2 regions of the Paenibacillus sp. JCM 18996 genome follow, and region 1 is predicted to be linked to the other one. Evidence: riboswitches for the same ligand, from Rfam matches in the RefSeq annotation. Region 1 holds a riboswitch; the other holds the start of a gene.
What was found. Region 1 has a riboswitch for cobalamin ahead of ACZ5N7_RS11270 (ribonucleoside-diphosphate reductase subunit alpha). Riboswitches for the same ligand answer to the same signal wherever they lie in the genome.

Region 1 (16,368 bases):
TGCAGTTTCTGCAACGCAAGCAGCGACGCCGTGGAGGTGTTGCAGTTTCTGCAACGCAAACAGCGACGCCGTGGAGGTGTTGCTGTTTCTGCAACGCAAACAGCGACGCTGTGGAGGTGTTGTAGTTCCTGCAACGCAAGCAACGACGCTGTGGAGGTGTTGTAGTTCCTGCAACGCAAGCAGCGACGCCAAGAAGCTGTTGCACCTCCCAGCAACGCAAGCAGCGTACACGCGAGGCGTCCCGTTTAAAATGCCCAGTTCCCTTTGCGGAATACAGGCTCGCTTTGGCCGTCTTCGCGGATTCCATCGATGTCCATTTCCGCGGATCCGATCATAAAATCGACATGCGTCAGACTTTCGTTCAGTCCATGCTCGGACAGCTCCTCCCGGCTCATCGTTTTACCGCCTTCCAGGCAGAACGCGTAGGAGTTACCGATGGCAAGGTGGTTGGAGGCATTCTCATCGAACAGCGTATTGAAAAAAATAAGATTGGTGTCCGAGATGGGCGATTTGTGCGGCACGAGGGCAGCTTCGCCTAAATAATGCGAGCCTTCATCCGTTTCCACAAGGCTTTTCAGGTTTTCGTATCCCTTCTCGGCTTGAAAGTCAACGATGCGTCCGTCTTTAAAGGTGAAAGAGAAGTTCTCTATCAGATTTCCGCGGTAACTCAGCGGTTTAGTGCTGGCCACGGTACCGTTGACGCCTGTTTTCAGCGGAGTGGTGAACACTTCTTCCGTCGGCATATTCGCTACAAACGGCGCTCCCTGCGCATTGACGCTTCCTCCGCTCACCCAGATGTGGCCCTTGGGCAGCTCAACCTTCAAGTCCGTGCCCGGGGCGCGGTAGTGCAGAAGCTTGTACCTTCTTTCATTGAGGCGGTCGGCCTTGCTGTCCAGAGTATTCGTGTGCTCCTTCCAGGCCTCGACCGGATTCTCCAAATCTGCACGGATCGCGCGGAAAATCGCATCCCAAAGCGCGCCGACGCGCAGCTTTTCTTCCACTTCAGGGAACACTTTATCCGCCCATTCTTTCGAGGGCACCGCTACAATCGACCAGCTGACTTTGTCTGACATGGTATAGCTTCGAAACTGCTGCATCGCGGTGCTCGAAGCTTTGCTTGCGTCGGCTATGCGCTGCGGCTCAATTCCTTTCAGAAGGTCCGGATTGTCCGCGATAATCCATAAAAACGCCGCATTATTGGCCGCCATCTCCTCCCAGCCTTTTGCCCGCCACATCGGGTATTCCTTAAAAGCTTCGCTCGGAGCCAGTTCAAATTTGATGCGCGTGACCTCGTCGTCAAACCAATCCACAAGTACAGTCTTTGCGCCGGCTTCATACGCTTTCTTAACGGTCTTTCGCACAAAATCTGCCGCCAGAAGCGGGGCCGTCACGACTAAAGTCTGTCCAGGCTGGACATTTACGCCGACTTCAATGGCCAGAGCCGCGTATTTATCCATTTTTTCATTAAAATTATTCATAGGTTCCTCCTGAAATGGTTGATAACCTTATTTTACCGCTTTTTAACAATATAAGACCAGGGATTTATTGTTATCAATCATACCGAAAAATAAACAACCGGTTCACGTGCAGAATAATGATTTTTAAAACCATATAGACCGGGATTACAAGAATGATGCCCATAATACCGGCCACATCGCCGGCAGCCAGCAGCAGCAGAATGATCGTCAACGGATGGATATCCATTCGCTTTCCGTAAATGTGCGGGGACAGGAAATTTCCGTCAATTTGCTGGGCGGCGAGAATGACGATAAGCACCCACATCACCATCGAGGGAGACTGGGTAAAGGCCACGATAAGGCTGGGGATAGCGCCGATAATCGGACCGATAAACGGGATCAGGTTCAAGATCATGAGCACCACGGCGAGGAGCAGGGAATACGGGAGGTGGATCAGCATGAAGCCGACGTAAACCATAACCCCAAGCAAAAAACAAATCGCGATCCTGCTGATAATATAGGCGCTTAACGCATCATCGATCTCATCCAGCATCTCCTTCGCCACCTGCTTGTATTTCCCAGGGAACCACTTGAGGATCGAAGCGGCGAATTTATTGGAGTCCGTGAGCATGTAGTAGACGATAATCGGAACCGTAGTAACGATAATGACAATCCCGGTCACCACAGAAAAGAGGCGCGAGACATAATCCGTAGCCGCGTTGATGCCCTTGTTCAAGTAATCGGACATTTTGGAGGGGACGTCAAGCCCGTTCTTGGCGATATAAGCGGAAACAAACCGGTTCGTCTGCACGATTTCCAGCTGTGTGTTAAAGCCTTCTATCATTTGCGGAATATTTTTAATAAAAGCCTGGACTTGCGTCTGCAGCATGGGTCCGAACACGATAGAAAACACAGTCCAGATACCGCCCACCACAAAATAAATCAGCAGGATCGCGTACGACCTCTTCAGATTTTTCCCGGCAAGGTAGTTGACAAGCGGCCTCAGCAGATAAAAAAAGAACCCTGACAGCATGAGAGGAACGAGCAGTACTTTGATCATCATGACGAAGGGTTGCAGCAGAAAACTGATCTTGGTGGTCAAATAAACCATCAGCAGGAACAAAATAATGCCGTAGCTTATTCTGTAGTATTTGCCTTGGGGCATAAGCGATCAACTCCCTAGGGCTCAATAATATATATGTATGGATTGTTACTAACCTTTTTGTATTGTGGATGAAACACCTTACAAACATACATTTAACATTAATGCGGTCCGGAGCGCGGCAACAAAAAAACGGCACCCCATCAAAGGAGCGCCGCCAGTACGGTTTTTAACCTCTAATTCGCGGTCGCTCATCCTTGAATGGCTTCGATAGAGGTTTTCTTACAAATTAAAAAAGCGGACGGAATAATTTATTTTTACCGGATTGGTTTCAATATCGTAAATTCCGGTTAATGTTACTGTATAAGAGTCATTATCCTTGAGAGCGGGCAGATTCTGCGGACGAAAGATGATGCAGTACGGCACGCCGTACCCGTCGTTATTGACGTTAAAGTAGTTGCCGTTCTGGCTGACGGTGCTGTCCTGCGAGCTTAGGGACCAGACCCTTTTGTCGGAATCCCGTGTGATCTGCACCTGAACATTGGAGGCCACCGGCTTCTTGTATTTCTTCGGGTTAAGCGAGATCGACCAAGGATCCTCCGAGGCAAAATGCTGCAAAGGGAAGAATCCTTTATTCGGCCAAGCGATATAATCGAAATCAACCGTCTCGGCACGGCTCTTGTCAAAAACCTGCATAGCGGAATAATAGCTCGGATAATTGCTGTATGTTCCCGCGGAGAAGCCGAATCCAACGTTCTTCAACTGCGGATTCAGAATCCAGCGGCGGTGGCCGACGCGGTCGATATTGGACTGGTCTTCATCCTTCATATACATCTTGACGGTGTCCTCCGCTTTTGCTCCGCCAAAGGCGATGTTGCTGCTGGATGTGGACTTGTAGCCGATTTTATAGAAAGCGTCGTTCATTCCGGCTGGCTTCGAAGGAGTGTGCGACAGCCTGCCAAAAGCGGATAATAACACCGCGCCGTATTGGGCTTGTTCGTTCAGCGAGCTGTCCTGCTGAAGGTCAGCGGGCAATCCGGCCAGGTAACGCATATAGTTCGCCATCTTCACACCGTCGTTGACAAAGTCGGGATTGATCACTCCCGGAGAGGCCGATGAAACCGAAGGCTCGGTGATAAAGGTTCCTCCCGTGTTAGTGGGGGCGAACTCCATGCTCTTCTGCCTGATTTCTTCTTTCGTTCTGCCTTCCAGAATCTCATCTTTCGAAATATATACGGATCGGCTGTCGTTGTTCCAGCCTACATACATGCCTAAGGATTCGCTCACAAATCGCAGTGGGACCATCGTGCTGGAATTAATCAGCTGGGCTTCCTGCTCCAGACTGACATTGCCGCCGCCTACCATGGCCAGCTTGGAGCCGATCTGCAGTTTCACCTGCTTGCCGTTCCTGGTTCCGGTGACGGTGCGCGTTGAGTCGTTCCAGTCCACCTTGGCACCTAGCGCTTCGAATAAAGCGCGAAAGGGAACCATGGTAGATCCGTTCACAATAACAGGCTTCTGGTCAAAATACTGCTCTTCTCCGTTGAGAAACACGGTGATCGGTTTCAGGGCGGGGGCTGCAGAAGCTTTGTTCACGGGGAGCAAGGGGGGACAAGAGGCTGCGAAAATCAGCAGGGCCGCAACAGAGGATATTACTTTTTTATTCAACAACAACGCTCCTAAACTATTTTATTTTGTTATTCCATATTATGCTATTCCACACAAAGGATTCGTATCCTTCTTTCTTTTTGTGGGGGACGTGAGAAAATTTTTGGACAGAATGATTATAACGATTCTTTCACTTGAGGCGGTACCCCGCAATATGAGTTAATATAAGCAAGCCGGCCGGCCCAGTTCAAGGAAAGGAGCTGATCTGTAAAATGATTTCATACGTTGAGGTGGTGGCTGCTTAAAGGCAGCCTAAGTCGGGGGTCTTCGGATCCCCGATCTATAAATCATTGAATTGCCTCGTGAATGTGTAGTATACTGGAAAAGTAATGGAAAATAAATCCGGGTGAAAGGAGTGTTTTACAATGCAAATTGTTACCGCACAAAACTTCAATGAGGTGCTTAATCTTTAACTGAATAGCATTTGTAAAACCCACCGGAACCTGTTTATACATAGTAGAACGCGCAGGCACGATGTGGATTCGTGTTTTTTTTGCTGCTTTATGGCGGCTGCCGGGTCCGTGCGTGAACTGAGAGTGCTTTTACAAGTGGCTACGAGGTACTAAGATGAAAGCGCCCAAGGAATCGTTAGAACTAGAGAATGCCCAAACGAGCCTTAGGAGGTTTTCATCCATGAGTTATAAGAATGGGAAAGATATTCTCCCTCCGAATTTGCTGAAGCAGCTTCAGAACTACATCCAGGGAGAGATTATCTATGTACCCAAGAAAGAGCAGAAACGCGCAGGCTGGGGCGAGAATAACGGGACGCGCGTTTTGATCGAACGAAGAAATAAAGAGATTTATCGATTATACAGCAATGGGGCCAGTGTACGTGAGCTTATGCAGCATTTCCATCTGTCCGAGGACAGCATCCGCAAAATCATAGTGAAGACGAGAACCAGCGAGAAAGTGGCGCAGGAAATCGGGAGATAAAACAGTGACCATCGTCGCTGTTTTTTCTTTGATAAAAGCTATGTTAAACTTTGTTGTTGGTTCATTGAACGGGCAGAATAGCTATAATCGTTTATTAAAGTTTGAAATACATACGGTTACTCATCAAGTAACAGGAAAAGCTGACTCTAATCTGATTTCATAGATGTACATATCAGATTTAACTGGAATTTGTCCATATGATTCGGCACGTTGACCATGCAGGAGACATTTTCCGCAACATTAACTGGAGCTTTTTCCAGCAAAAGGATCCTAAAGAGCACATCCGGGCAAGATTAGCAGGATCTTTTCCTTTTCTTCATTGAGTCAGCCAGGCGTTTCTAAGCATCTTCGAATATTGCGCGAAGCTGGCTTAGTCAGGATTAGCAAGGAGTCACAGAAGCACATTTACCATCTGCATGCAGAGCCGCTAGCAGAAATTGATCATTGGCTAGAGTGGTCGTTCTATGGACTTTCCAAGAGGTGGAATGGCAAAGATGGCATGAGCAGTATGTTGAAGCAGTGAAACAGATACAAAACTAGTAACGGTGAAACAGGATCAGAAAAGTTTTTATCAGAAATTCTTAATAAAGACTTATTCCTGACCTATGCTCCTAATATGAAGATTACCACTGGGGTTATCAAAAGATAAGAATGGATCACGGGCATCCTGCAGTACCACCGAATGATGGTAAATAACTTGATGCCCGCATGCCCAGGTGCGGGGTGGAAGTACACCGGCCGCCTTTGATTATGCGATGTTATTTCACCGATCGTCTACAACAGGAAGCCTTCTGACACGGGAACGACTTTCCCTCCGACACGGACGTCAATGCCCTCCGCCGATTCCTCGGCTTGCAGCTCAAGCAGCGAGGGCCGGTTGATTTCGTACCCCTGCTCCACTTTCAGCCGGATATGATGCTGGCCGAGGAGGGTCGGATGGCTCGCAAATGGCAGCTCATTCTGCGGAGTGAATATACGGACGTCGTACCCGCCGTCCCGCTTTTTATCCGACAGAATAAAAGTCGTCTCCGAGCGCACGGCGAATTAAAGGTCGTCCCAGTCCAGGTTGGAGGATTTGCTGTAGTTGGTTACCTTTTGCTCGAAAAAATCGGTCTTGATCCCGTTCATGTTGCTGAAGCTTTCCACCCACCGCATCGGATGCTCCACCACCTCAGGATAGAGCACTTCAAGCCCGAGCTTGCGCAGACGTTCATTGGACAAATATTTGATGTACAGGTCGATGATTTCATTGCTTAGCCCATTGATCGCGTTGCGGGTAATATACTGCCCCCATTCGATTTCGTGCTCGACCGCGGTTTTCATCATCCCCCGCAAATCCTCGATCAGATCATCGGTGAACAGCTCGGGGTTCTCCTTGCGGATCTCCCGGAATATGTTTTGGAAGAGTGCCAGATGGGTAAGTTCGTCCCGCTGGATATACTTGATTTCTGACACGGTGCCGAGCATTTTGCCCTGACGGCCCAAGGCGTAGAAGAAGGAGAAGCCGCTGTAGAAATACACGCCTTCCAATATGTAGTTCGCCATGATCGTGCGGATCAGGTTGGAAACGGAAGAATCCTCAATGAACCGCTCGTACAGATCGGTGATGAAACGGTTGCGCTTCAACAGATGCCGGTCGTTGCGCCATTCGTTGTATATCCTGTCGCGCATCTCCGCAGAGCAGACACTGTCGAGAATGTAGGAGTAGCTTTGGCTGTGTACCGCCTCTTGGAACGTCTGCACCGTCAAGCACAAATTTACTTCCGGAGCGGTGATGAATTCGTTGATATTCGGCAGGTTCGCGGTCTGCAGGGAGTCCAGAAAGATGAGAAACGAGATGATTTTATCATAGCTTTGGCGTTCCTCCTCCGACAGCAGCCTGTAATCCTTGGCGTCCTGCGCCAGCGGGATTTCCTCTGGAATCCAGAAGTTGTTCATCATCGTGCGGTACATTTTGGTGGCCCATTCGTATTTCACATTGTTAAGCTCGATCAAATTCGTCGTATTCCCGCCGATCATCCGGCGTTTGCCCCAATCCCGGTCGCCGTCCTCATTAAAAAGCTTCTTTTTCTGCAGTTCCATGTATTGATCATTCCTTCCTTGTGTAAAATAGCAGGCTGTTATCCGATTAGCTGAGCGTAATTTTTAACACGTGAAGTCGCGGGAGCAACCGAGCGCAGCGCCGGCGGCCCGCCCTCAGTGTGGCTATGCCGAGCAGCTGACGCAGTCTTCGACTTCAAGACTTTTGTTCCGGCAGTAGTACACGGTCTTCAAGCCGTTTTCCCACGCCGACATGTACAGCTCCAGAAATTCCTTGGCGGTGATTTCCGGCGTAATGTACAGGTTGAACGACTGCGACTGGTCGATATGCTTCTGCCGCTTGCCGGCCGCAAGGATGCTCCACTGCTGGTCGATGCGGTGCGCCTCCTTGTAGTACCACGTGGTGTCTTCGTTCAAATTCGGCGCCGTCTGCGGAATGACCGCATTTTTCTTTTCTTCCACAAAGAATTTGTTGAAGATGGGGTCGATCCCCGCCGTGGAACCCGCAATCAGCGAAGTAGAGGCAGTAGGGGCGATGGCAAACATCCAGGCGTTGCGCACGCCGTGCCTTGCGACCTGTTCCTTCAGCTCCAGCCACTCGGGACTGTCGTAGCCTCTGCGCTCGAAGAACGCCCCCGTCTGCCATTCGCTGCCTTCGAACTCGGGATATGCGCCTTTTTCCCCGGCTATTTCCATAGAAGCTTGAATCGCGCAGTAGGCGATCCATTCGTATGTTTCATCCGCATGCTCCAGATGCTGCCCAGATTCCCACAGGATCCTGTGCGTAGCCAGCATTTGATGATAGCCGCTCGTTCCGAGGCCGACAGCCCGGTATTTTTTATTCGTAATTTCCGCCTGCGGGATCGGGTAATAATTGAGATCGATGACATTGTCCATCATCCGCATCTGAATGCGTACGACCCGCGCTATATCCTCTTTGGTCAAGGTCCGCCCGAGATTTGTCGAGGAGAGATTGCATACGACGTAATCGCCGCTTTTTATCTTGGTCGTAATGATTCCGTCCTCGTGCACGCTTTGGATCAACTCGGTGGGGCTCATGTTCTGGCAAATTTCCGTGCACAGGTTGGAGCAGTAGATCATGCCCGCGTGCTTGTTCGGATTGTCCCGGTTGACGGTGTCGCGGAAGAACAGGAACGGCGAACCCGTCTCAAAAGCCGAGGACATAATCTTCTTCATGATGTCGATGGCGGGAATTTCGTCTTTTGACAGGGAAGGGTCTTCCACGCATTCTTCGTACCGGCGTTCGAACTCGTCCCCCCAGCTGTCCTCGATGGAATAGCCTTTCACGCTGCGCGCCTCATGCGGGTCGAACAGGTGCCAAACGCCGCGCTCGCGCACTTTACGCATAAACAGATCCGGTATGCACACGCCGGGGAAAATATCGTGCGCTTTCATCCGGTCGTCGCCGTTGTTCGTTTTCAGATTCAGGAAATCCATAATGTCCTTGTGCCACACATCGAGGTAAACGGCAGCAGCGCCTGAACGAACCCCAAGCTGATCTACGGCCAGGGCCGTGTTGTTGTAGTTTTTGATCCACGGGACGACACCGCCGGCGACATTTTTGTAGCCCCGGATGCTGGAGCCTCTGCTGCGCACTTTGCCCACGTAAATGCCCATCCCGCCTCCATGCTTGGACACCTGCGCGAAGCTCTGGTCTACATGGTAGATGCCCCAGAGATTGTCCGGCACGGTATCGATAAAGCACGAAGACAGCTGGTGGTGCGGCTTGCGGGCGTTGGACAGCGTAGGTGTCGCCACGGTCATTTCCAGCCGGCTCATTACGTCATAGAACTGCTTGGCCCAGCGGACCGGCTCCCGTTCCATCATCGCCAAATGCATGGCCGCCCCCATGAACAGTTCCTGCGGAAGCTCCATAATCTCCTTGTTCGCTCCCTTGATCAAGTATCGGTCGCCGAGCGTCTTCACACCGATGTAATTGAACAGGCAATCCCGCTCCGGCCGGATGTAATCTCCAAGCTCCCGGATTTGCTCTTCGGTGTAATGCTTCAGAATATACGTCCCGTAAAGATTGGTCCCCGTGAGTCGGACGATCAGCTCATAAAAGTCACCATAGCCAAAATGCTCGTACCCCCTGTTCACCCCCGCTTCCTTGTACAGGTCGTAAACATATAGCTTCGCGGCCACAAACTGCCAGTCCGGCGTTTCCATGCTCGTCTTCTCCGCGGCGACCTGAATCAGCAGCCGTTGGATTTCCTTGGTCGTAATCCCGTTGCGGAATAAAGGCAAAAGCGCGGTTTCAAGCTCCAGCGGATCGCAGTCCGGATAGCCTTCACAGGCGAAATCAATCACCTTCTTCATCTTGGAAAAAATCAGTTCTTCCGCTTGCCCGTTGCGTTTTACGATTTCCACAGCCAACACTCCCTTATGTAAAATGAAAAATCCAGCGGCCCCCGGCTTTAGCGCGACTCACCCTGCCTTAACGCTAAAAAAGCGTCCCCCGGAAGGAACGCCAATAAGTTCAACGCGAGCATAACGCTTGCGATGAACACCTGCCTATTCTCCGTAGGTTTAATCGGTGCTGTCAGAAAAGGCAGGTCTCCTGGCTTCAGAGTACAGCGCCCAAGCAAGCCTTCCCGACGCAAACGATAGCGGTCAGTGGCATGTCTTACCCGGGCTTCTCTGTTACAGTGGCGGGACCGCACCGGCTTTCAACCGGTTTCCCTATTAAACCAACCATATTCTACCAATCCTCTAAAATATGGCAGGTACCTTTTCCCACAATATGTAGTTGGTTTATCCAAAGATACATCAATATATAGGAGGTTGTCAATCTTTTTGCCTGAGGTTTTTCACATTCGGTATCTTGTGGTAAGTTAATAGAGAAATCGATTTTCCTATGAAGGACACACTCATACATAGGGCTACACCAAGTGATACCAGCAGCACCCTGCGTTGGGAATACACTCCGGCATCTGATACTATAAAAAATAAAAGGGAGGAATAAATTCATGCCAAAAAAACTGTTCACTTTGGAAGAAGCCAATTCCTTACTGCCTTTACTGAACAAGGAATTGGAGTCGTTGCGGCAGTTAAAGCAGGAGTTTGAATCCAAGTACTATGAACTGCATAATATAAAGGATTTTCATAAACAAATGGGACCGACCGAGCAGGATCCCTATTTCCGAATGGAGTGCGAGCTGGAGTTTCTGCAGATTGAAGTGAAAATGCACAGCGAGTACATTTATGAGAAAGGCGCGGAGTTAAAAGATATCGAGCATGGCTTGGTGGATTTTCCGGCGATGCTGGACGGACGCGAGGTACTGCTTTGCTGGAAGCATGGGGAAGAAAGCATTTCGCATTATCACGAAAGATACGAGGGATTTCAATTCCGCAAGCCGCTGAAGCACGTCGACAAGGAATAGAAGAGAGCCCCTTTCTCTCGTAAATGGAGAGGGGCGATGTCGTTTCTAGGAGCTTGACTGCTTACTTGCTGCTAGCGCGGTCAGTAGCGGGCCGGTCCGTGAAAGCATTCTGTCTGCACTCTCCGTGCTTTGGTCCGGCCGGGTCCTCCCACTGCAACGACCATTTGCGGATTTCTTCAATGACAGGCTCTAGAGCGAGGCCTTTCTCAGTCAGCATATATTCCACTCGAACAGGTACTTCGGGATACATTTTGCGGTCAATGAACCCTAGAGCTTCAAGCTCTTTGAGCCGTTCGGACAGAATTTTGCCGCTGATCTGCAGCGAATTCTCAATTTCGGAAAAACGAAGCGGGCCCCGGAGCAATTTATGAATTACGATAATAACCCATCTCTTGCTGAGCAATTCCATGGCGTTAACGATTGGACAATATTCATTGCTGGTCATAACACTTCACCCCATAAAGGTAAATGCAGAATAGTTTTCTTCTTTTCTTCATTATACACGATGCACAAAAAAATTACTTGACAATTTTAAATGCATATTGTAAATTAACTTACATAAAGTAACCTAATATAATTTGATTATTATGTTTCAAAAAGGAACATCTCAGAGGAGCGTGTACGAGTGGCAACTGTATTAATGATTACTGCAAACCCGAAACCGGCAGGAGCGTCTTTTTCCCTCACCGTGGCGGAGGAGTTCAAGAAGACTTACAAGCAGCAGAACCCTGCGGACGAGATCGTTGAGTTGGATGTGTACCATATGGATCTTCCGCTCTATGACGAGGATGTGTTCAGCGGGTTCGGCAAATTGACGGCACAAACTCCGTTTGGCGAGCTGACTGCGGCGGAGCAGCAAAAAATCGGGCGTTTGAACGAAATCGTCGATCAGTTCGTGGCGGCGGATAAATATATATTCGTGACTCCATTCTGGAATTTCGGCCTGCCTCCGATGATGAAAGCGTACATCGATGCCGTCTCGGTTGTAGGCAAAACCTTCAAATACACTGAGAACGGCTCTGTCGGCCTGTTGGCGGGCAAACCTGCCGTCCATATCCAGGCGCGCGGGGGCTTTTACAGCGAAGGTCCCGCAGCAGCGGCAGAGCATGGCGATTCTTACCTGCAAACCGTGTTCGCGTTCTACGGCCTGGAAGCTCAGCCTTCCATTATCATTGAGGGCGTTGCCGTACTGAGAGACCAAGTGGATTCGTTAAAGGAAAGTGCCATCATGAAAGCAAGAGAAGCAGCGCTGGCGTTCTGATAGGAGCGTAAGAAATAAAGTGCGGAGCCCCGGCCTGTCGGGCTCTGCACTTTTTTGTGTCAGAACGTGATCTGCAGTTGTAGAGAGAGTTCTCCGGGTGGTCCCCTTAAAGCAGTCGGAATAACTGCGAAGCATCAATCGCTTAATGGGGCGTCTTTCCAAGCCTGTGGATGGTTGTCGCTCAAAAGCTCAGTCGCCGCGGCATTGGCTCTGACCTGCTGCGGATCCTTGCACCCCGGAATGACTGTGGTCACCGCGGGATGCTTCAAGCACCAGGCAAGCGCCCATTTGGCCATATCCATGCCTTCGGGCACCTCTGTGCGGCGAATGTCCTCGGCTTCCCGCAATCTCCGCTCGGTTTCTTCCCGCTGTCTGTTGCTGCGGACGTCATTATCCGGAAATATGGTGCCCGGCTTATATTTTCCGGTTAAATAACCGCTTGCCAGAGGGACTCTTGCCAGGACTCCCAGATCCTGCTCCATGCACGAAGGGAACACTTCCGCTTCCGGCTGGCGGTCCATACGGTTATACACGACCTGAATCGCTTTGGCGTTTACGGCATTCGCCCTTTGCGTTTGATATATGTTGTCATTTGCGCCGATGGAAATGCCCAGATGGCGGATTTTGCCCGCCTGCACCTGTTTATCCAGCGCTGTCCACAATTCGTCGTTGTCAAAAGCGTCATCCGGTCCAGAGTGGAACTGGTACAGATCGACTAAGTCCGTACGGAGCGCTTTCAGCGAAGCCTCCAGCTGGCCGATGACTTCCTCTGCCGACCAATGGCCTGTCCGGTCCTGGTAGCCGTGGAAACGGTGGCCGAACTTGGTGGCGACGACCCAATCCTCGCGTTTTCGGCGCTGCAAAAAATCACCGATGAAACCTTCGGAAATATGGTCCCCGTAGCACTCCGCCGTATCGATAAGATTGATTCCGAGCTCCTGCGCGGTATCCAGGATTTCATCCACTTCGGACTGCATATAGTCGCGGCCCCATTCGCCGCCGTACTGCCAGGTACCCACTCCTACGACCGACACCTTGATGCCTGTACTGCCGAGCCTGCGGTATTTCATGAACGCCACTCTCCCCATGATAGAATCCATCTCATCTATGTTACCGCCTTGGCAGACGGGTTGTCAAAAAATAGGAACAGGCGAAGGAGCTCACGAGAGTTTGTTTGACTTTTCACGTTGTTTTAATGTTCGTGCAGTATCCTTGCGTTATACTGTTTAAAAAATATCGGGGAGGAACCTCGGAATGAAGAAGTGGGCAAAGGAGTGGCTTCCCAGCATCGCCATAGCCATTATCGTCTCGTTTACGTTTAACACTTATGTGGCACAGGGAATGAAGGTGATGTCCGGCTCCATGGAGCCGACCATAGCGGTGAACGACCGCCTGTTTGTAGAGAAAGTGGAACCTGCGTCGCAGTACGCTTTTGGGGATATCGTAGTGTTCTATCCGCCGGTGCCGGGGCAAGAAACGGAGCATTACGTCAAGAGATTGATCGGACTGCCGGGCGATACCATTGAAGTGAAGAACGGTACCCTTTACCGCAACGGAGCCGCTGTTCAGGAGCCCTATATGAAGGATAAAATCAACTACAGCTACGGGCCAGTCACTGTGCCGGAGAATCAATATTTCTTCCTGGGCGACAACCGCAATGACAGCCTGGATTCGCATCTGTGGAAGGACAAGGACGGCAACCCGGTTCCTTTCGTCGACAAAAGCCGTGTAATCGGGAAAGTCATGTTCCGCTATTACCCGCTGCCCGCGTTGGGCGGACTGAAATAGGAATAAATTAGTCATTGCAAAATGGACCGACGCGTGTTATATTATTTTTTGTCTCTAAGAGACACTATCAGGATAACGGGACGTAGCTCAGCTTGGTAGAGCACCTGGTTTGGGACCAGGGGGTCGCATGTTCGAATCGTGTCGTCCCGACCATCCGTTATTGCGGGTGTAGTTCAATGGTAGAACTTCAGCCTTCCAAGCTGGTAGCGTGGGTTCGATTCCCATCACCCGCTCCATACATACGCAATAGCCGAAACTCTTGTGCAGCAAGGGTTTTTTTTGTTGTTTATAAAGCCTTGTGTTCGGCCTGATAAAAGCCTATCATCATCCGCTTTTGGGGACAGGTTGGGGGACGAAAGTTTTTGCATTTTTTCTCGAGCCAGATCAACCGGTGACGGCGCATAATTTGATCCATAAGGGGCACAAGTTAAACCACCGTTTCACAAAAGGAGTGCATCATGACCGTCTTCCGCATCCTGCATTATCTCTGTAGCAAATGGTCGATGGGACTGAATCAATTCTCACGATCAAGCAGCACCCCCTTCGTTGTTACTTTAAACGAAATGTTGTTTCTCTCGGTGGACTAAAAATGTAAAATCTCTCGCCTGGTTGAATAGTGAGTGTTGATTCAGTGTCCAGTCTACGATGGATATAGAATAAATCATTTCTGGCCATGGCTAATTTGAGAATCCATCTCGACAAACATAGAAACGATGTGTTAACTGACTTGGCTGGCCGTTCCGGCCGAAAGAAATAGAGCGTCATTTTGAAGAATTGATCATAAGACGGCGATCTTGATGCGGAAAAAGTTATGTACAGAAGGCTGGCCGCTCCCTTCTTTGCGAGGCAATGGTGAAAGGGTTGTGTGCTGGCCCGTGGCATGCTGGATTGCTTTGATTAACAGGAAAATATGCTGACATTTGCTCAGTTTGATTGCCTTCCTATCCATATCCATGGAAAATCTCCCGTTAATTCACCCCATTCCGGCCAAATATTAGAATAACCGCTGATTTTGATGGAACTTTTCCAGTTAAATGCATCTCTAACCAAATCAGAGTCAAATTAAATGGAGAATTCCCTTTAATTTTTCCCATCCCGCGATTCTCCCGGCGCGTTGCCACACTGCACGGCAAGTGCTCAGACCGTAAAGCAGGGGAAAATCCGCTGAAGCTGAATCGATCCAACACAACTATAACGCAGGGGGCGCAAAGGTGATCTTCTGGATTGGAATAGAGGGGATTTGCCAAAAACAAGATCTCCCAGCGGATGAGTTAAACCAACATTTATCCACAGCCACCGAAAATCGTAATTTCCAATACAAGAATAAAGGAGCAGTGTTTTCGCTGCCCCCTTACAAAGAAACTATTAATTTCTTTGTAACAACGTATATCCACTGACATTTGACGTTTTTTTCTGGAATACCACTTTAAAACCAATATCATGGTCTAATAAGCAGTTTAAGGCATTGATGAGCAATCCATTGGGTACCAACTTAGACCTGCAGGGTTTAGCACTGCCAATAACACGAGCAGCAATAATCCTGCGTGCAGAACCGGGAACCAGAGGGTTTCTTGTCCAACTGATCAATACTAAATCAGGCTGATGAACAGCTTTGACATGAGCCATTCCGATCACCTCTTTCTATTTAGATTCTCTATATAAAATGCAAAGCAGATTTATAGTGTGCTAAACAAAAGCGGAATAATGAAACCGGTACTACAATTGGGATCGGCTCAATCTCCGCTGTACCCACAAGTTGATAATATAAATTGATACTATTATAATAATACTTAGTTTCTTAAAGAAAGTTTTGTAAGAATGTGCTTTAACATTGTTACATATTTTCCCTGTCTTAGAACATACTACAGGGGCCATAACACATTTGGAGGGGATACAGGTATGAACGCGAAATACAAGCCATTATTTGAAGAGATTGCCCTAAGAAGCGGTATTCAACTGAAAAATAGAATTGTTATGGCGCCGATGACCAACTGGTCATCCCATGAGGACGGCACGGTATCGGATGCTGAGGTCAACTACTACGTTCGCCGCTCGAGCGGTGCAGGTATGGTAATAACCGCATGTACATACGTCACTCGCAACGGTAAAGGTTTTGCCGGCGAATTCGGCGCTGATACCGATGATATGATTACAAGCCTGCGGCGCCTTGCCTCCGCGATTAAGGGGCAAGGAGCGAAGGCTCTTCTGCAAATTTTCCACGGTGGACGCATGTGTCCGCCACAGCTGGTTCCCGGTGGCGATGTCGTCAGTGCAAGCGATGTTCCTTCGGATCAGAACGGAAACGTCGTACCGAGACCGTTGACGGACGCGGAGATTGAAGCGATCGTTCGCGATTTCGGCGAGACGACGCGGCGGGCTATTGAAGCGGGCTTCGACGGTGTTGAAATTCACGGTGCCAATGGCTACTTGCTCCAGCAATTTTTCTCCCCGCATACGAACCGCCGAAACGACCGCTGGGGTGGGGACCTGAATAAGCGCCTGACGTTCCCGCTCGCTGTTGTGGATGAAGTGAAACGAGTCGTGGCGGCTCATGCGAATAAGCCGTTTGTGGTCGGGTATCGCTTCTCACCGGAGGAACCGGAAGAGAAAGGCATCACGATGGACGATACACTAAAGCTGGTTGATGTGCTCGCAGACAAGCAGCTGGATTACCTCCATGTCTCGTTAATGGACTTCCAGTCCAAGCCTAGAGTC
Region 2 (16,368 bases), 290 kb from region 1:
AGATTTGAAGTTTAAGATAATAGAGGGAAGTCTATAAGCAGTATAAGCATGGAGGAGGAGACAAGATGAACAAAAAAATGATGATTGCCGGCGTGATCGGCATCAGCAGCATTGCGATGGTTACCAGCGGATTTGCCGCCATGGCGAACACATCCGGGTACGACGCTTACAAGGCGGCCGTGAAGCAAACGAAAACGCTGCAAAGCTTGAGCGTCGACGCAAAGGCCGACCTGCAGGACAACGGGAAGCAGCTCGCGGGCGCCGCAGGAAGCGCAAAGGCGGTCTTGGCCGGCGAGGCGGGAAGCGGAACAGTGACTATTGACAGCAACGGCAGCCAGCAAACTTTGAATTTTTACCGACAAGACAACCAGACGATCGTGAAAAGCAGCGCAAGCGATGTCTACACTGTAGAGCAGGAGAAGCAGGGCAAGCGTCACAAAGAAGCGAACAAACCCGACCAAATGTCTAAGGAAGTCGAGAACGTCATCGACTCTCTGGTAGGCAACCTGCAGGATCATATCACAGTTGACAACAAAGCGGACGGCACCAAGGAAGTATCCCTTCAACTGTCCGATACGCAGGTTCCCGCAGTAGTCAATGCGGTAGGAGCACTTATGGTCAAGAAAGCCGCCGAAGAGGAAAAGAAACACGCTCAGGGCACGCAAGAGCAGCAGGACCCCGCCGAAGGGTTCATGCTCCAGAATATGAAGCCTAATCTTCCAAAGCTGACTCAAGACATCAAGATTAAAGCTGTAAATGTAAAAGCCGATATCGACGCTTCCAATTACATCAAGCATCAAGAGGCGCATATTACCGTGACCGGCAAGGACAGCGCGGGGGCGGACCATGAAGTGGTACTCAATCTCCAGGCTGATCTGTCTGGCCTTAACAGCACGACTCCCGACAAAGTGGATTTGACAGGGAAGAATGTAAAGACTGTCCAGCACGGCCATGACGGCGAGCGCAAAGGACAAGGAAAACAGCAATAAAAGTTCCGGCACATTTGCAGGTAGAGCGGAATCCGTGCTCTATCTGCATCTGTATTTACAGGGGGCCCTAAGTATGGAGAAAATCATAGAAATCAATGGAGTTTCCAAAAAATATAAAAATGAACGTGGAATTTCGGATATCAGCTTCGACGTTTGCCGGGGCGATGTCTTCGGCTTGTTCGGGCCTAACGGGGCGGGCAAGACGACACTGCTCAAAATCATCACCGGCTTGTCGAGAGCGGGTAAAGGCTCCGTGCGTTTGTTCGGCCACGGGATTGACACCGAATACGAGAAAGCGATGGAGCGGGTAGGCTGCATCATAGAGACGGCGGAATGCTACGAATATTTAAGCGCATACCATAATTTGAAGCTCGCCGCTTCCTTTTACCCGCAGGTCACGGAAAAGCGCATTGAAGAAGCGCTCGAGCTTGTAGGTCTGCTCACCTACCGCAAGGAAATGGCGAAGCAGTTCTCCTCCGGGATGAAACAAAGACTGGCGCTTGCCGGGGCTCTGCTATCCAATCCCGAGCTGGTCATCCGTGACGAACCCACGACAGGGCTGGACATTGAAGGCATGGTCGATTTCCGGAGGCTTATCGGGCAGCTGGCCGCGGAGCGGGAAATCACTTTTCTTATTTCCAGCCATATGATCAATGAAATGGAACTGATGTGCAACCGCATCGGTATTATATATAACGGCAAGCTCATCTCACAGGGGCTTGCCCGCGAACTGCTAGCGGGACAAACTTCGCTTGAGCAGTATTATATTGACCGGATTCAGCAGGCCAGAGGAGGTCACGGATATGAATAGCTTGAGCGCGGGCATCAAAAACGAACTGATCAAACTGTATTTCCATAAAAAAATATCAGCGATATTTATCTTTTCCGCTTTGGTCCCAGCCGCAGCCGCCCTGCTGATCAGCAAGCTGCAGAGCCTGCTGGGAATCATCGCTCTTAATGAAGCTTTTCCCGTACAGGTCCTGAGCCTGTTCACCTTTTTTTTGCTGCCGCTGTTCATTTTCCTGATTTCGGCGGATTTATTTCCGGAGGAGCTGGCTGCCGGCACTCTCAAAATCACACTGCTCCGTCCCATCACGCGGTTCCGCGTCTTTCTGTCCAAAACGGCGGTCCTTGGTATCTGTATTGCCGCGCTTCTCCTGGTGATTGGGATCTCATCTGCGGTCGCTGATCTTTTTATCGGCTCCGGCGCCGGTTTGGGTATCCTGTCTGGCGTAAAAGCGTATGTAGCCGCTTTTATACCCATGATGGCGCTCGGTATCGCTTCCGTGTTCGTGGCTCAATTTTTCAAGGGGACGAGCGGGGCTATCGTTTTCTCCATCCTTCTGTATGCCGCGGCCAAACTTCTTCCATTATTCTTCCATTCTGCCTCCGCTTTTTCCATTGCGGCCTATACGGACTGGCATACCTTGTGGCTCGGCGGCCAGGCGGCGTCAGGTAAGCTTGCGAGCACCTTCCTGTTCCTTGTTTCCAGCTCTGTCTTGCTGTTCACCGGCGGGTATTATATGTTTGACAGAAAAGAACTGTGACAGGTGATGCCCGATGTCGATAAGACTTAGACTCATTCTCAGCTATGCGGCGATGCTGATCGTTCCGCTGGTTCTGTTTATGCTGGCCGCGCTTCTGCTGGTTCTTGTTTATAAGGGGGATTTGCAGAATATCCGCAATATTTATATCGCTAATAACTATAATGCCTCCTTATTTACAGACCACGAAGATAGAGGCTTGCGCAGGGAACTGAAGCGGACGCTGGAAAAAAATCCTGACGCTTTCACGGACGTCTCCTACTTATCCGAGATAGACACTGAGCTTAAAAACTCGCATATTGGGGTGGCAGTCAAGAAAAACGGCCGCTTTACCTATATTTCTAACCCCGTGAATCAACCCGATATTATGAATGAGCTCCCTTCTGTCCAGAAGGCGGGCCTGCATGATGACGGATACACCAAACGGATCGGCGGTAAATTTTATTCGTTCGAGCATTATGAAATGCATTATTCCGACAAAAGCCCGGGCGATTTATACATGGTGGGCGAGACGAATCCGCTGACGAACTTTGCCAGAAGGTTTTTTCCGCTGCTGTTCTTCTCTCTGCTGGTCATTCTGGTCGTCACCAACTCGGTGCTCACCTACCTGGTGTCTAGGAGCATTATCAGGCCGCTGAACAGATTGAAAAAGGCAGCGGAGGAAATCAAAGAAGGCAATCTAGATTTTAGCGTCGAATCCGCGTCCCGTGACGAAATCGGCCAGCTCAGCAACGCTTTTGAAGAGATGAGACATCAGCTTAAGGTGTCTATCGAGCGGCAGCTCAGGTTTGAGGAAAACCGCAAGGAACTGATCTCCAACATCTCCCACGATTTGAAAACGCCGATCACGGCAATTAAGGGGTATGTGGAAGGAATCCAGGACGGAGTCGCGGACACGCCGGATAAAATGGACAAGTACGTCAGGACGATTTACGCAAAGGCGGACAGTATGGACCACATGATCGACGAGCTTTTTCTCTATTCCAAGCTGGACCTGAAGCATCTTCCGTTTAATTTCGAGAGTGTCGATATCGGCGCTTATCTGCAGGACTGCATCGACGAACTTTCCTTTGACCTGGAGAAAAAGGGTGTCCGGCTGCATACCGGCATTTCGGCAGTCCAAGGCTGCTTGGTTACGGCGGACAGGGAAAAGCTAAAGCGCGTCATCTTGAATATTATCAACAACAGCGTTAAATTTATGGATAAGGCCGAACCCGAAATCAGTATAGACGCCAAGGAAACGGAATCCGTGGTCAGTATCTCAGTTGCAGATAACGGGCAGGGGATTCATCCCGAAGCGCTGTCGTCCATTTTTGACAGGTTCTACAGGGCGGAGCTATCGCGTAATACGGAGACGGGAGGCACCGGGCTGGGACTCGCGATCGCCGAGCAGATTATTGAAGGGCACGGCGGGAAGATCTGGGCGGAGAGCGCTTTGGGGATGGGGACGACGGTCACTTTTACGCTAAGAAAAAGGGCGGATAAAGCTGGTGAAATCGCATGAATAAAATATTGATCATAGAAGACGAAGTCAGCATCGCCGAGCTGGAACGGGATTATCTTGTGATGCACGGGTACCAGGCGGATATTGAGGGAAGCGGGCAACAAGGGCTGGCAAAAGGGCTGTCGGGCGAGTATGACTTGATTATTCTCGATTTGATGCTGCCCAAAGTGGACGGGTTTGAGATCTGCAGGCAAATCCGCGAGCAGCGGGATATTCCGATTCTTATGGTTTCGGCTCGTAAGGACGATATCGATAAAATCCGAGGCCTCGGGCTCGGGGCGGACGATTATATTACGAAGCCTTTCAGTTTGGGCGAGCTGGTGGCGAGGGTGAAGGCGCATCTTTCCCGGTATGAGCGTCTGATGGGCAGCAAACAGCATAAAAATCAGGAGGTCCGGATCCGCGGGCTGGTTGTTGATTTGGACTCCCATAGAGTGTTTGTGCGCGGCAGGGAAGTCAATCTGACGAACAGGGAATTTGAGCTGCTGGCTTTTCTGGCCGTGAACCCGAACCGGGTGTTCAGCAAGGAGCAGCTGTTCGAGAGAGTGTGGGGGCTCGATTCCCTGGGGGAGATCCCTACGGTGACCGTGCATATCCGCAAGCTGCGGGAAAAGATCGAGCTGGACCCCTCCAACTCCGAATACATAGAGACCATTTGGGGAGCCGGGTATCGGTTTAAGGTCTAGCTTGGGGTATTTTGAAGTGGGCGAGCTTATTTAAAGTGGTCGAAAGGGAGTTGAACTAATGGATCACACGTGATGCTTGGTTACTCTGCAGCCATCTGCACGGTATGGGCAAGGCACCCGCTTTTGTGCAAAGCACCGGATATGATCGGCGTGGCAAAACTCGGGCTAATCTGACGCGGCAGCGCTCGTGCGGCATAGTATGGCACCCACTCTAGCGCAAAGCGCCGGATAAGATCGAAGTGGCAAAACTCCGACTAATTTGTCCCCGGTTGCGTTCGTGCGACATAGTACGGCACCCACTTGAGCACAAAGCGCCCGGCATTAGCGAACTGGAAAAACTCCGGTTAATCTTTCCCGGATGAGCTCTGAAGACTCCTTTTGCTGGAAAACCTCCCGTTAATGTTGTAGAAAATGTCTCCTGCATGGTCAACATGCCGAATTAAAGGCAGAAAATCCCGTTAAATCCTGTCCATACCTCTAAGAAAGCTGATTAGATGAAGCTTTTCCTGTTACTTGATGCGTAACCGTATCCATTTCAACATATAGTTCAAGTGCGGCGTGCGAGGGGGTTGATTATTTGGGTCTGTTGTCGGGTTGCGCTCATGGGTACCTCCCTTTGACCGAGCTTCCCAAGGATTGGTTCCTTGTTCCAGCGGTCCGAAGTTCCAACCAGGTAGATACGACCCGAATGTAAATTATAATATGCTGCGGATCATCGAGGATCAGGATAAGTCCGATGCCGAGGATATTTGTCAGGAAGTACTTATCAAGGCATTGCAGCGGGCCAGAACTGGAGTTCTGCAGGAAAAAGCATGGCTAATGCGAATTGCAGTCAACCTGTGCAAAAATCATCTGGGACGGAAAACGAGAGGCACGCACAAAGAAATCCGGTCATTCCTTCTTTTGGGAACAGTTCATGACCAACGTATCGAAGAACTTGTGGAGCGCAAGGAACTTTCCGATGAACTAGGCAAAATGTTCGGTAAACTTCCGGTGAGCCTTTGATAATATATGATTTGGCAGTTAATTGGTGGATAGCTGGCCGAACGAGGCATCTGGTATAAGCGTTGTATTTGAAAACAGAACCCCCCACCCTTTGATACGATCCCCTCATAGTAGACAGAAAAAAGAAAGCCATTTACTATGTCTATTGTGGAGGGGATTTTTTCTATGGGCGAAATAGCGAGAACATACGATGTTGCATTCAAGAAAAAGGCAGTAGACCTTTATCTTAAAGAAGGAATGGGCTATAAGACCGTAGCGAGGGAATTAGCGATTGACCCTTCCCTTGTTCGTCGGTGGGTGAAGAATTTTGAGGCAGAGGGCATAAAGGGGCTTGAGGAAAAACGGGGAAAAGCAAATGGCCCTGGAAAAGGCAGACCGAGAACACGACCCGAAGATCCGGAGGTGAAGCTGAAACGTCTTGAAGCGGAGAATGAACTGCTAAAAAAGCTCTTAAAAATGTGAAAGGAGGCATGGATGCTGTACAAAGCGGTAAAAAGTTTGCCATTATCCAGGAATTAGCCAGCAAGGGTTACGATGTCATCTTGCTATGTGAGCTGGCCCAAGTGTCCAGAAGTGGTTTCTATAGATGGAAAAAACGACAGACATTTGTGTCCCAAAAACAACGGGAAGACGAGGCAATTAAAGGGAAAATGTTAGAATGCCATGGACAATTGAAAGGGATTTATGGATACCGTCGTGTAAAGGTCTGGCTTATGCGGAAACATGGGCTGCACCTCAACCATAAGCGTGTGCAAAGGCTCATGCGAGAGCTAGGGATAAAGGCAGTCATTCGAAAGAAAAGACCTTACTACGGCAAGAAAGAGGCTTACGTTATCTCGGACAACCACCTTAACCGGGAATTTACAGCCTCTAATCTAAATGAGAAGTGGGTAACCGATATTACTTATCTAATTTTCAATGGACAGAAACTTTATTTGTCTGCGATTAAAGACCTGTACAACAATGAGATTGTAGCCTACCACATCAGTCGCAGAAACGATTTAAAGCTGGTGTTTGACACGATCAGGAAGGCAAAGAGAAAACGGAATGTGAAAGGGATCCTCCTGCATAGCGACCAAGGCTTCCAGTACACGTCTCGTCAATTTAACAACTTGCTTAAACGATACCATATGAAAGGTAGCATGTCCCGAAAAGGAAACTGTTGGGACAATGCATGTATGGAGAACTTTTTCAGTCATTTTAAGTCAGAGTGCTTTGATCTTTATTCCTTTCATTCGGTTGAACAAGTAAAGCACGCTGTTCAACGTTATATCCATTTTTATAACAATGAACGTTTCCAGAAAAAATTAAACAACCTGAGTCCTTATGAATACAAGACTCAGGCTGCTTAAAAGTTCTTTTTAATAGCTGTCTACTTGACAGGGGTCACATCACTTTGGGGTGGGAGAGCTGTTATCAGGTCCATTTGGCGGACCAAAGCTTCATCTCTTTAAGAATCTGGTGCAGGTCCTCGCCTTTGGGCGTCAACGAATATTCGACCGTCACGGGTACGGTAGGAAAAGCGGTCCGTTCCAGTACTCCCTGCTCCTCCAAATGGCGCAGCGTGTCCGTAAGGGATTTCGGATTGATTCCTTTGATGCTCCGGTTGAGCTCGCCGAATCGTTTGGTGCCGCAGAATAGCTCTCTAAGCACAAGAAAGGACCATTTGCCGCCGATTACATTTAAAGTTTTTTCTACAGAGCATTCAATTGTTGCAGGCTGCTTGGGCATATAATTGTCAGGGACAACAGCTTGTTCGCTTCTTGCAGTAGACATGGGCTTGTATGCTCCTCTCCATTGTTTGATTCTTCCACTTCCGGCATTAATGCGCTTTCAAAGAGTAAGCTGCTATGTAACAAATAACTTGATGTAAACCTTTGCACTACTTTCATAGTAAACCATTACTGTCGGGAATAGCAACTAAACTAGAGAAGGAAGGAGTAGAAAAATAAGTGACCGTGGGAGTTCGTGCCGAATCGGCGCAAAAACTGTGGAAGCATCAATGGCGGCAACACAACGAAAAGCGCCCTGCTGCGGCAAGTTTTAACCGCCAGACAGGGCACAGCTGCTTTGCAAGATAAAGCCCATAACTCTGGAGTGGAAGTGGCTGTTAATTACTGAAAATGTTGTTCCCTAGTAACGTAAACTTAAGTAATCCCTTATTTTAAAGAATGGAGAATAGTGGAAAATGAATCCGATTACATGTAAACTGGAAGGGTAAGCCTTCATTAGATCATGTGATGCCATACTATTTCCCATTAAAACTAAGGAGGTTCTTCGATGTGATTAAAGGGATCGGACATATCGCTTTAAACGTGGAGGATATAGAGTCGTCGCTGCATTTTTACTGTGATATTCTCGGTTTTTCCAAAGCTTTCGAGCTTCGTGACGACAAGGACGAGCCCTGGATCGTCTACATCAAAGTGGCCGAGCGGCAGTTTATCGAGCTGTTCTACGGCGGAAAGAACAAGCCTTTGCCGGTTGAACGGCAGATCGGGTATAACCATTTGTGTCTGGAAGTGGACAGCATTCAGGAGATTGCAGAGCATATGAAGGAGCACAGCGTTACTTTGGATGTCGAGCCGAAGCAGGGGAAAGACAAGAATTACCAATGCTGGGTGAAAGATCCCGATGGAAACCGGATTGAATTTATGGAGTTGAATCCGGAATCGCCGCAGATGAATTGCTGACAGGAAGTACTTAATCAAAAGGAGGCAAATACGATGTTGAAAAGGGAACTTGGGAGACTGAATTACCAAAGCTCTGTTGTCATGTTCGGGGCAGCCAGCTTGGGGGATGTGACACAGGAGGAGGCAGACGCATCCATTGCGTATGCGCTGGAGCATGGGGTTAATCATTTCGATACCGCAGCAAGCTATGGCGACGCCGAGTTAAGAATGGGTCCTTGGATGCCGAAGATCCGGAACGATATTTTTCTCGCCACCAAAACCGGGGAGCGCACCAAGGAGAAGGCCAAGGAGGAAATTTACCGTTCTCTTGAGCGTCTGCAGACGGATCGTCTTGACCTGATCCAGCTGCATGCTGTCGGTACGTTGGACGAGCTGGATAAATGCACCGGCAAGGATGGAGCGCTGCAGGCGGCAATAGAGGCAAAAGAAGAAGGGATCGCCAAAGCGATCGGCATTACTGGGCACGGCCATCTTGCTCCCGCCACCCACCTGGAGGCACTGGACCGGTTTCCTTTCGACACCGTGCTGCTGCCGTTGAACTATCATATGTATTCGCTGCCCGAATACCGTGAAGCCTTTGACCGGCTGGTGGAGGAAGCGGGCAGGCAGAACACGGCTGTGAGAGTGATCAAGGCAATTGCCAAGGGGCCATGGGCTGAGAATCAGCAAAGGACGTATGCGACCTGGTACGAGCCTTTTGACCACCAGCAGGTGATCGACGCCTGCGTCCATTTCGTCCTGTCGTTCCCGGGAATAGCCGGCTTCGCCAGCGCAGGGGACGTCCGGCTGTTCCCCAAAATCGTCGACGCAGTCGAGCGGCTCGGCTCGATGGACGAGGAACAGTCGGAGCGGATATTAAGCGGCATCAGCGGATACAGCTCGCCTTTTGTAAACGCGTAACAAGACGCAAGCCCTCGGGATTTCTCCGGGGGCTGTCGTTTTTTGTTGTTTGATAGTAAATTATGATTTTTGGCGGCTATGGATAAAGTATTTATTGTGCGTAAGTGTGGGTCCGTCATGCACCACCGCGACGCACTCCGGGAGAACCGCGTGTTGGGATAAATTTATTGGAAAGGATGATTTCATTTCCGATTTTCCAGCCGACAGCGGGCGATAAAGCTTGCGGTATGTTTGGGGAGCATGGTTTGTCAGCTTTTTGAAGCGCGCCCGAAACGAAATGAGAGATGTTGTCAAAGCCTACCGGCCCCTGGAAAACAGCGGTTTTCTTTTGCATAATAGAAATCGCTTTCATGTTCAGCAAGAATTGCATACTCAAACACGATCTTAGCAAAAATCGCGGTGAAAGCCGTCCTGTTTTGCATTACGATAAAGAAAACCGAGGAGGATGAATGCATGAGTGCTGTTGCGAGTGTGGCCCAAGCGTTGAGGCAGGGCGAAGACGTATTTTCCGCTGGCGAAGAGGTAAAAGTGTACCCGCGGTCAATCACCGAATCCGGCTCCACCAAGCTGGTGATGATCAAAATAAACCAAACGAAGTATGTTCTCGCCGTGGGTGAAGGCCCGTTGTATAACGAGCTGCAGGGAACCGAGGAAGAGGGGGGCAAGAAGTGCCCGCTTACCCACGAAAACCGCCTGATCCTGAACAAATATCTGGATTACACGGTGCCGCGCGCCTTTGGAACCCAGGTGGCCACCTTCGGATTGGGCGACCGTCTGGGGATCGCGTCTCCCGGCCATATCCAGACGATTCGCGGACGCGCCGTCTATCCGATCCTGGCACAGCAAAGCATCCGCGAGCTGAACCTGACCGGACGCGACTATAAGCAGGTCGTGGACGCCGCGTGCTTCGCCGTGTTCCAGGAGGGCTTCAAGGACGGCTTCGGCGCAGACGGCGACCATCTGAAAGTGGAGCAGGACATCGAGATGGCGCTGGAGCTGGGCTTTACGATGCTGACGCTCGACTGCTCCGAGAAGATCGACAACTCGGTGGAAGGTGCCTCCGCAGCCGAGCAGGAAGAGAAATACGCCAAGCTGCCGGAGGAGCTGCGCAATCATTATGAGTCCCGGTATCTGAATCAAACTTTCCAGGTTGCGGACACCGTTATCAGCTTCAGCCGGGAAACGCTAATCAAGAACGTGCTCATTTATTCCGCAGCGATCGATTATATGGAGCATATCCATAACAACTACATCAAGAACGCATCCCGTGAAGTCGATTTCGAAATCTCCATTGACGAGACGGCCACTGCGACGGCGCCGGAGTCCCATTTCTTCGTGGCCCAAGAGCTGTATGACCGTGGCCTGGCGATCTTTAGCATGGCTCCCCGCTTCTGCGGAGAGTTCCAGAAAGGGATCGACTACATAGGCGACATTGCCCAATTCGAGAAAGAATTGATCGTGCACGCGCAGATTGCCGACCATTTCGGCTACAAGCTAAGCATCCACTCCGGAAGCGATAAATTCAGCGTGTTCCCAATCATCGCCAAGTACACTAAAGGACGCTTCCATGTAAAAACGGCCGGAACCAACTGGCTGGAAGCCGTGCGCACCGCAGCGAAGGTCAACCCATCCCTGTACCGCAGAATGCACCAATACGCGCTTGAACATTTTGAAGAAGCGGCAGCTTACTACCACGTCACTACCGATTTAAGCAAAATTGCACCTTTGGACGAAGTTAGCGACGCCGGGCTTCCCGAATATATGAACGAAGACAATGCCCGCCAGCTGATCCATATTACCTACGGCATTCTGCTGCAGGCAAAGGACGGGCAGGGCCGGCCGCTGTTCAAGGAGGAGTTCTTCCGCACGCTGAGCGAGCAGGAGGACGCTTACGCTCAGTCGCTGGCAGCCCATATCGGCAGGCATCTCGAGCTGCTGGGCAAACAGGCCAACTAAACAGGAATAGGGGAGGAGAAAAATCGATGGCGATTCAAACGAAAGAGCAGCTTAAAGCGGTTGTGGACCAAACGATCCGAAATACGCCGATTTCCGATATCCATACGCACTTGTTTACCGAAGCCTTCGGCGACATTCTGCTGTGGGGCATCGATGAGCTTCTTACTTACCATTATCTCGTTGCCGAGATGTTCCGCTTTCGTCCGGAGCTGCCTTATACCGAGTTCTGGGCGATGAGCAAAACGGAGCAGGCCGACCTCATCTGGCAGACGCTGTTTATCGAGCATACTCCTTACAGCGAGGCCTGCCGAGGAGTGCTAACCGTCCTGAGACGGCTCGGGCTCGATGTGGAAAGCCGCGACCTGCAGGCGTACCGCGATTATTTCAAGAAGATGACGACAGGCGAGTACATCGACCTTATTTTCTCTCTGAGCAACGTGGCCAACGTATGCATGACGAACGACCCGTTCGTGGACGCGGAGCATGAACAATGGGAACGCATGGGCTCTGCAGATTCCCGCTTCAATACAGCGCTGCGTATCGACCCCTTGCTGAACCAGTGGGAAACAGCATGGACGAAGCTGAAAAATTGGGGATATGAAGTGGAACAGGAGCTGACGGAAAAAACGTTTGGCGGCATCCGCAGCTTCCTGAAATATTGGATCGCCAAGATGAACCCGCTTTATATGGCGGTGTCCCTGCCTCCGACATTCGCTTATCCGGCAAAATCGAGCCGCGGCCGCATCATCGATGAGTGTATCCTGCCTGTCGCGCGTGAAGCGGGCATCCCGTTTGCGATGATGATCGGCGTGAAAAAGAGTGTCAACCCCTCCTTGGGCGATGCCGGGGACAGCGTGGGCAAATCCGACATTTCTGCGGTCGAGAACATCTGCGCCCTGAATCCGGACAACAAGTTCCTGTGTACGGTTCTGTCGCGCGACGACCAGCATGAACTGACGGTAGCGGCGCGAAAGTTCCGCAACCTGCATGTTTTCGGCTGCTGGTGGTTCCTGAACAACCCGAGCATTGTCGAAGAAATGACCAGGCTTCGCTTGGAGCTTCTGGGCGCGAGTGTAACCCCGCAGCACTCGGACAGCCGTGTGCTCGACCAGCTGCTCTACAAGTGGGACCACTCCCGCGCGATCATCGGCAAGGTGTTGTACGACAAGTACAGCGACGTAATGGACACCGGCTGGAAGATTACGGAAGCCGAGATCCAGCGAGATGTTGCCGACTTGTTCGGCGGCTCGTTCTGGAGGTTCCTCGGCAAGCCCAATCCGGTCAGGGTGCAGGTGAATGTGTAAGTTTCCCGTGTGAAAAGGGAACAAACAACAAGCTGATCTCTAAGTGGATATATTCACTTAGAGATCAGCTTCTTTTGCGGCGGGATGGATTGCTTCATCGTCGCAACCAGTCCAATGCTCGCGACAGGCCAGTCAATCAAGCGCAGCCAAGCTAATCTCCTATCTCATAAGCGGCTCTAAGCCGAATCGGATAGAAGGGCAGCAATGGGCCGCCATTAGGGGCAACTCGCGCATTAGCAATTGTATATTACAATAATTACCAATTCTGAATTGTTTATTTTTTTAAGCGTTGCTTGAAGTATCATTACATTGGTTAAAAACTTTGTACAGCAGAAAATTAATCCAACTGCCGCTGCCATATTCGTGCTATGATAGGAACGGATTGATAGTTTTGCGAAAAAAAGTATTCTTTATATGTGGGTGGGACTAATTAATGAAACCGAATTTTAAGCGTTTGATGGTGCTGTCGCTTTCTTTCTCTTTTGCATTGACCGGATGCCAATCTGCTAACAAGCCCTCTTCCCCTGCAAAAGATTCCCTTTCGGCCGATATCAGCCATGCTGGTCCCGCAAAGCAGGCTGAACAGCCGCAGTCCGCGGATATGACGCCTTCGGCGAACATGAAGCCAATTGAACAACCGACTCCAGTCGCAGCTGAACAGCCGTCCGCGGAGGTCGTTCCGAAAGACTTTGAAAGCGGCAAGGCCAAGGAGGAGCCCAATGTTCCGGCCGCCGGGGCCAAGAGCAGGCAGTCGGGCCTGCAGCCTATTTACGGGGTGGATAATGGTACGGTCGCGATTACGATAGACGACGGGCCGACGAAATATACGAACGAACTCTTGAAGGTATTGAAAGACAACGACACGAAGGTCACCTTCTTTTTGCTGGGACAAAATGCCGCGGCTTACCCTGACTCCGTTATCAAAGCGGTCTACGACGGGCATGAGATCGGCTATCATTCCAATTCGCATCCCAAGATGACGCAGCTCACGTTGAAGCAGCAGGAGAGCGAGTTCGAGCTCGGGCTTTCCAAGCTTAAAAAGCTGGACAGCAAGCCGATTCAATTATTTCGGCCGCCTTATGGCGCTTACAACAACGACACGAAAGCGGTCATCGAGGAACATAACATGAACATGGTGCTGTGGAATGAGGATCCGAGAGACTGGGCCACCACAGATCCCGCAAAAGTAGCCGACAACGTCCTGTCGCAGGTGCACTCGGGCAGCATCATCGTTATGCACGATCGTCCGTCTACTATAGCCGCGCTTCCTACTATCATCAATGGAATTAAGAAAAAAGGACTGAGGCTGGTTACTATCGGATCCAAATAATCGTTGCACATCTGGCCAAAACGCTTTATGATAGGAACAGTTTAACTGAAACAGTTGAATATTTGTGGAAACAGGTGCTCCGGTACATCCGGAGCTTAATAGGGAAGTTCGGTGCAATCCGACGCGGTCCCGCCACTGTACAGAGGAGCTTGCGGCAAGAAGCCACTGATCGGAACGATCGGGAAGGCGGCAGCAGGCGATGATTCTTTAGCCAGGAGACCTGCCTGTTTTGACGACACTGCTTTTACCTACGGGAGATAGGGAGGTGTTAGACGGCTGCCGCCGATCATACGGTGAACTTGTGGCGTCTTGACCTTTGTTTTCTTTGGGTGAAGACGCCTTTTTTGCGTGCTTTTTTTGTATCCGTGCTATTTTTCGTCGGGGCTCCCCGCACAATAGTCGGCATAGGCTTCGAAGGTTCAGTCACTTTGCGAGGAATATTTTGGACTGATTACAATTCAATAACTGGAGGGTGTAGGCATTATGGGAATAACAGCAGGTAATTTGGGCTATCCGAGAATCGGAGCGAACCGGGAGTGGAAGAAGGCTCTGGAGGCTTTCTGGGCAGGGCGTCTGGAGGAGCAGGCGTTCACGGAGGAGATGAAGCAAATCCGCCTGGGCCATCTGAGGCTGCAGCGGGAAAAAGGGATCGACTGGATTCCCGTGGGAGATTTTTCTTTTTACGACAGCATGCTGGATATGGCCTCGATGTTCGGGGTGGTGCCGAAGCGGTTCGGATATGAAGGCGGGAAGGTGCCGCTGCAGACGTACTTTGCCATGGCCAGAGGAAACGAAACTGCGGCCGCCTGTGAAATGACCAAGTGGTTCAATATGAATTACCACTACATTGTACCGGAGCTGAAAGAAGTTAAGCCTCAGCTCAGCGAAAACCGTCCTCTTGCCGCTTACCGGGAAGCCAAACAGGAGCTCGGAATTGAGGGCAAGCCGGTGATGATAGGGCTGTACACGTTTATCAAGCTTTCGAAGGGATACGAATCCGGCAGGATAGGGGAGATTATTGAGGATTTCCTGCCCTTGTACATACAGGTGCTGCAGGAGCTCAGCCGGGAAGGCGCGGCTTGGGTGCAGATCGACGAACCGGTTCTTGTCACTTCGCTGCAACGGGAAGAACTCAAGTGGATCCAGGCCATTTATTCGAAAATAGGACAAGCGGTTCCCGGTCTGAATATTATGCTGCAGACTTATTTTGACGATGTGGAGTTCTACGAGGAGCTGTTGGCTCTGCCTGTTAAGGGAATCGGGCTGGACTTTGTCCACGGCAGCGGACGCAATCTCCAATCACTGCAAACCTCCGGATTTCCGCAGGACAAAGTGTTGGGTGCGGGAGTGGTCGACGGCAGGAACATTTGGCGTTCGGATGTCGCAGCGAAGCTGCTTCTTATGGAGCAAATCTCCGAAGCCGTTGCGCCGGAGCGGCTTGTTCTGCAGCCTTCCTGCTCTCTGCTCCATGTGCCTGTCACCACGAAGTCGGAAGCGGAGCTGCCTGCGGATTTGACCGCCGCCATGGCGTTTGCCGACGAAAAGCTGGAGGAAGTCGTGCAGCTGTCCCGAGCCGCACAGGATGCTGCACTTGCAGACCGCCTTGCAACCGAAAGCGCACAAGTGCTGGGCCGGTTGAACGCCAATCCATCAAGGCACAGGGCTACCGTGCGGGAAGAAACGGCTCGGTTCGCACTGCTGCACAGCGCACGGAGCAGCAGCTTCGCGGTACGGCAGGACGCCCAGCGCCGGAAATGGAATTTGCCGTTTCTGCCGACGACAACGATTGGGAGCTTTCCGCAGACGAAGGAGGTACGTGCCGCCCGCCAAAAGTGGAGAAAAGGCGAATGGACGGACGCCGGATACACTGCTTTCCTGCATGAGCAAATACAGATCTGGATCGAGCAGCAGGAACAGATCGGACTGGACGTGCTCGTCCACGGCGAATTTGAACGCACGGATATGGTGGAATATTTCGGCGAAAAGCTGGGCGGTTTTGCTTTTACAACCAATGGCTGGGTGCAGTCCTACGGTTCCCGCTGTGTGAAGCCTCCGGTAATATACGGTGACGTGGAGTTCCTGGAGCCGATGACGGTGGCGGAGAGCATGTTTGCCCAGTCGCTGACCCTGAAACCGGTGAAGGGCATGCTGACCGGTCCCGTTACGATCCTGAACTGGTCTTTTGTGCGGGACGATCTTCCCAGAAGCCAAACCGCCAATCAGATTGCACTTGCGTTACGCAAAGAAGTGGAAGCGCTCGAGGCCGCAGGTGTTGGCATGATCCAGGTAGACGAGCCGGCTCTGCGAGAAGGACTGCCGCTGAAAAAGAGCGAATGGCAGCACTATCTGGATTGGGCGGTCAACGCCTTCCGTCTGGCGGTTGCCACAGTCAAGGATGAAACCCAAATTCATACTCATATGTGCTATTGTGAATTCCACGACATCATTGACTCGATCCGA

Region 2: another riboswitch for cobalamin. It lies ahead of metE (5-methyltetrahydropteroyltriglutamate--homocysteine S-methyltransferase); the one in region 1 lies ahead of ACZ5N7_RS11270 (ribonucleoside-diphosphate reductase subunit alpha).

The regions. Positions count from the first base shown of each region.
Region 1 is NZ_AP043884.1:2,278,611-2,294,978, reverse strand. Features, by position in the region: gene ACZ5N7_RS11310 (aminopeptidase) at 246-1,478, opposite strand; gene ACZ5N7_RS11305 (AI-2E family transporter) at 1,552-2,622, opposite strand; gene ACZ5N7_RS11300 (stalk domain-containing protein) at 2,842-4,227, opposite strand; gene ACZ5N7_RS11295 (CD3324 family protein) at 4,861-5,160, shown strand; gene ACZ5N7_RS11290 (hypothetical protein) at 5,165-5,323, shown strand; gene ACZ5N7_RS11285 (ArsR/SmtB family transcription factor) at 5,480-5,683, shown strand; partial or broken gene ACZ5N7_RS11280 (PhzF family phenazine biosynthesis protein) at 6,067-6,192, opposite strand; gene ACZ5N7_RS11275 (ribonucleotide-diphosphate reductase subunit beta) at 6,205-7,242, opposite strand; gene ACZ5N7_RS11270 (ribonucleoside-diphosphate reductase subunit alpha) at 7,366-9,591, opposite strand; cobalamin riboswitch at 9,755-9,970, opposite strand; gene ACZ5N7_RS11265 (DUF2203 domain-containing protein) at 10,191-10,604, shown strand; gene ACZ5N7_RS11260 (winged helix-turn-helix transcriptional regulator) at 10,666-11,049, opposite strand; gene ACZ5N7_RS11255 (FMN-dependent NADH-azoreductase) at 11,230-11,865, shown strand; gene ACZ5N7_RS11250 (aldo/keto reductase) at 12,000-12,935, opposite strand; gene lepB (signal peptidase I) at 13,120-13,653, shown strand; tRNA gene ACZ5N7_RS11240 (tRNA-Pro) at 13,730-13,806, shown strand; tRNA gene ACZ5N7_RS11235 (tRNA-Gly) at 13,816-13,889, shown strand; gene ACZ5N7_RS11230 (hypothetical protein) at 15,019-15,279, opposite strand; gene ACZ5N7_RS11225 (NADH-dependent flavin oxidoreductase) at 15,553-16,368, shown strand, end outside.
Region 2 is NZ_AP043884.1:1,986,157-2,002,524, reverse strand. Features, by position in the region: gene ACZ5N7_RS09940 (hypothetical protein) at 66-989, shown strand; gene ACZ5N7_RS09935 (ABC transporter ATP-binding protein) at 1,063-1,800, shown strand; gene ACZ5N7_RS09930 (ABC transporter permease) at 1,793-2,536, shown strand; gene ACZ5N7_RS09925 (sensor histidine kinase) at 2,550-4,037, shown strand; gene ACZ5N7_RS09920 (response regulator transcription factor) at 4,034-4,723, shown strand; gene ACZ5N7_RS09915 (RNA polymerase sigma factor) at 5,426-5,728, shown strand; gene ACZ5N7_RS09910 (transposase) at 5,894-6,190, shown strand; gene ACZ5N7_RS09905 (IS3 family transposase) at 6,199-7,080, shown strand; gene ACZ5N7_RS09900 (winged helix-turn-helix transcriptional regulator) at 7,145-7,504, opposite strand; gene ACZ5N7_RS09895 (VOC family protein) at 8,011-8,418, shown strand; gene ACZ5N7_RS09890 (aldo/keto reductase) at 8,452-9,318, shown strand; gene ACZ5N7_RS09885 (hypothetical protein) at 9,434-9,679, opposite strand; gene ACZ5N7_RS09880 (tagaturonate epimerase family protein) at 9,772-11,274, shown strand; gene ACZ5N7_RS09875 (glucuronate isomerase) at 11,301-12,578, shown strand; gene ACZ5N7_RS09870 (polysaccharide deacetylase family protein) at 13,012-13,908, shown strand; cobalamin riboswitch at 13,964-14,150, shown strand; gene metE (5-methyltetrahydropteroyltriglutamate--homocysteine S-methyltransferase) at 14,392-16,368, shown strand, end outside.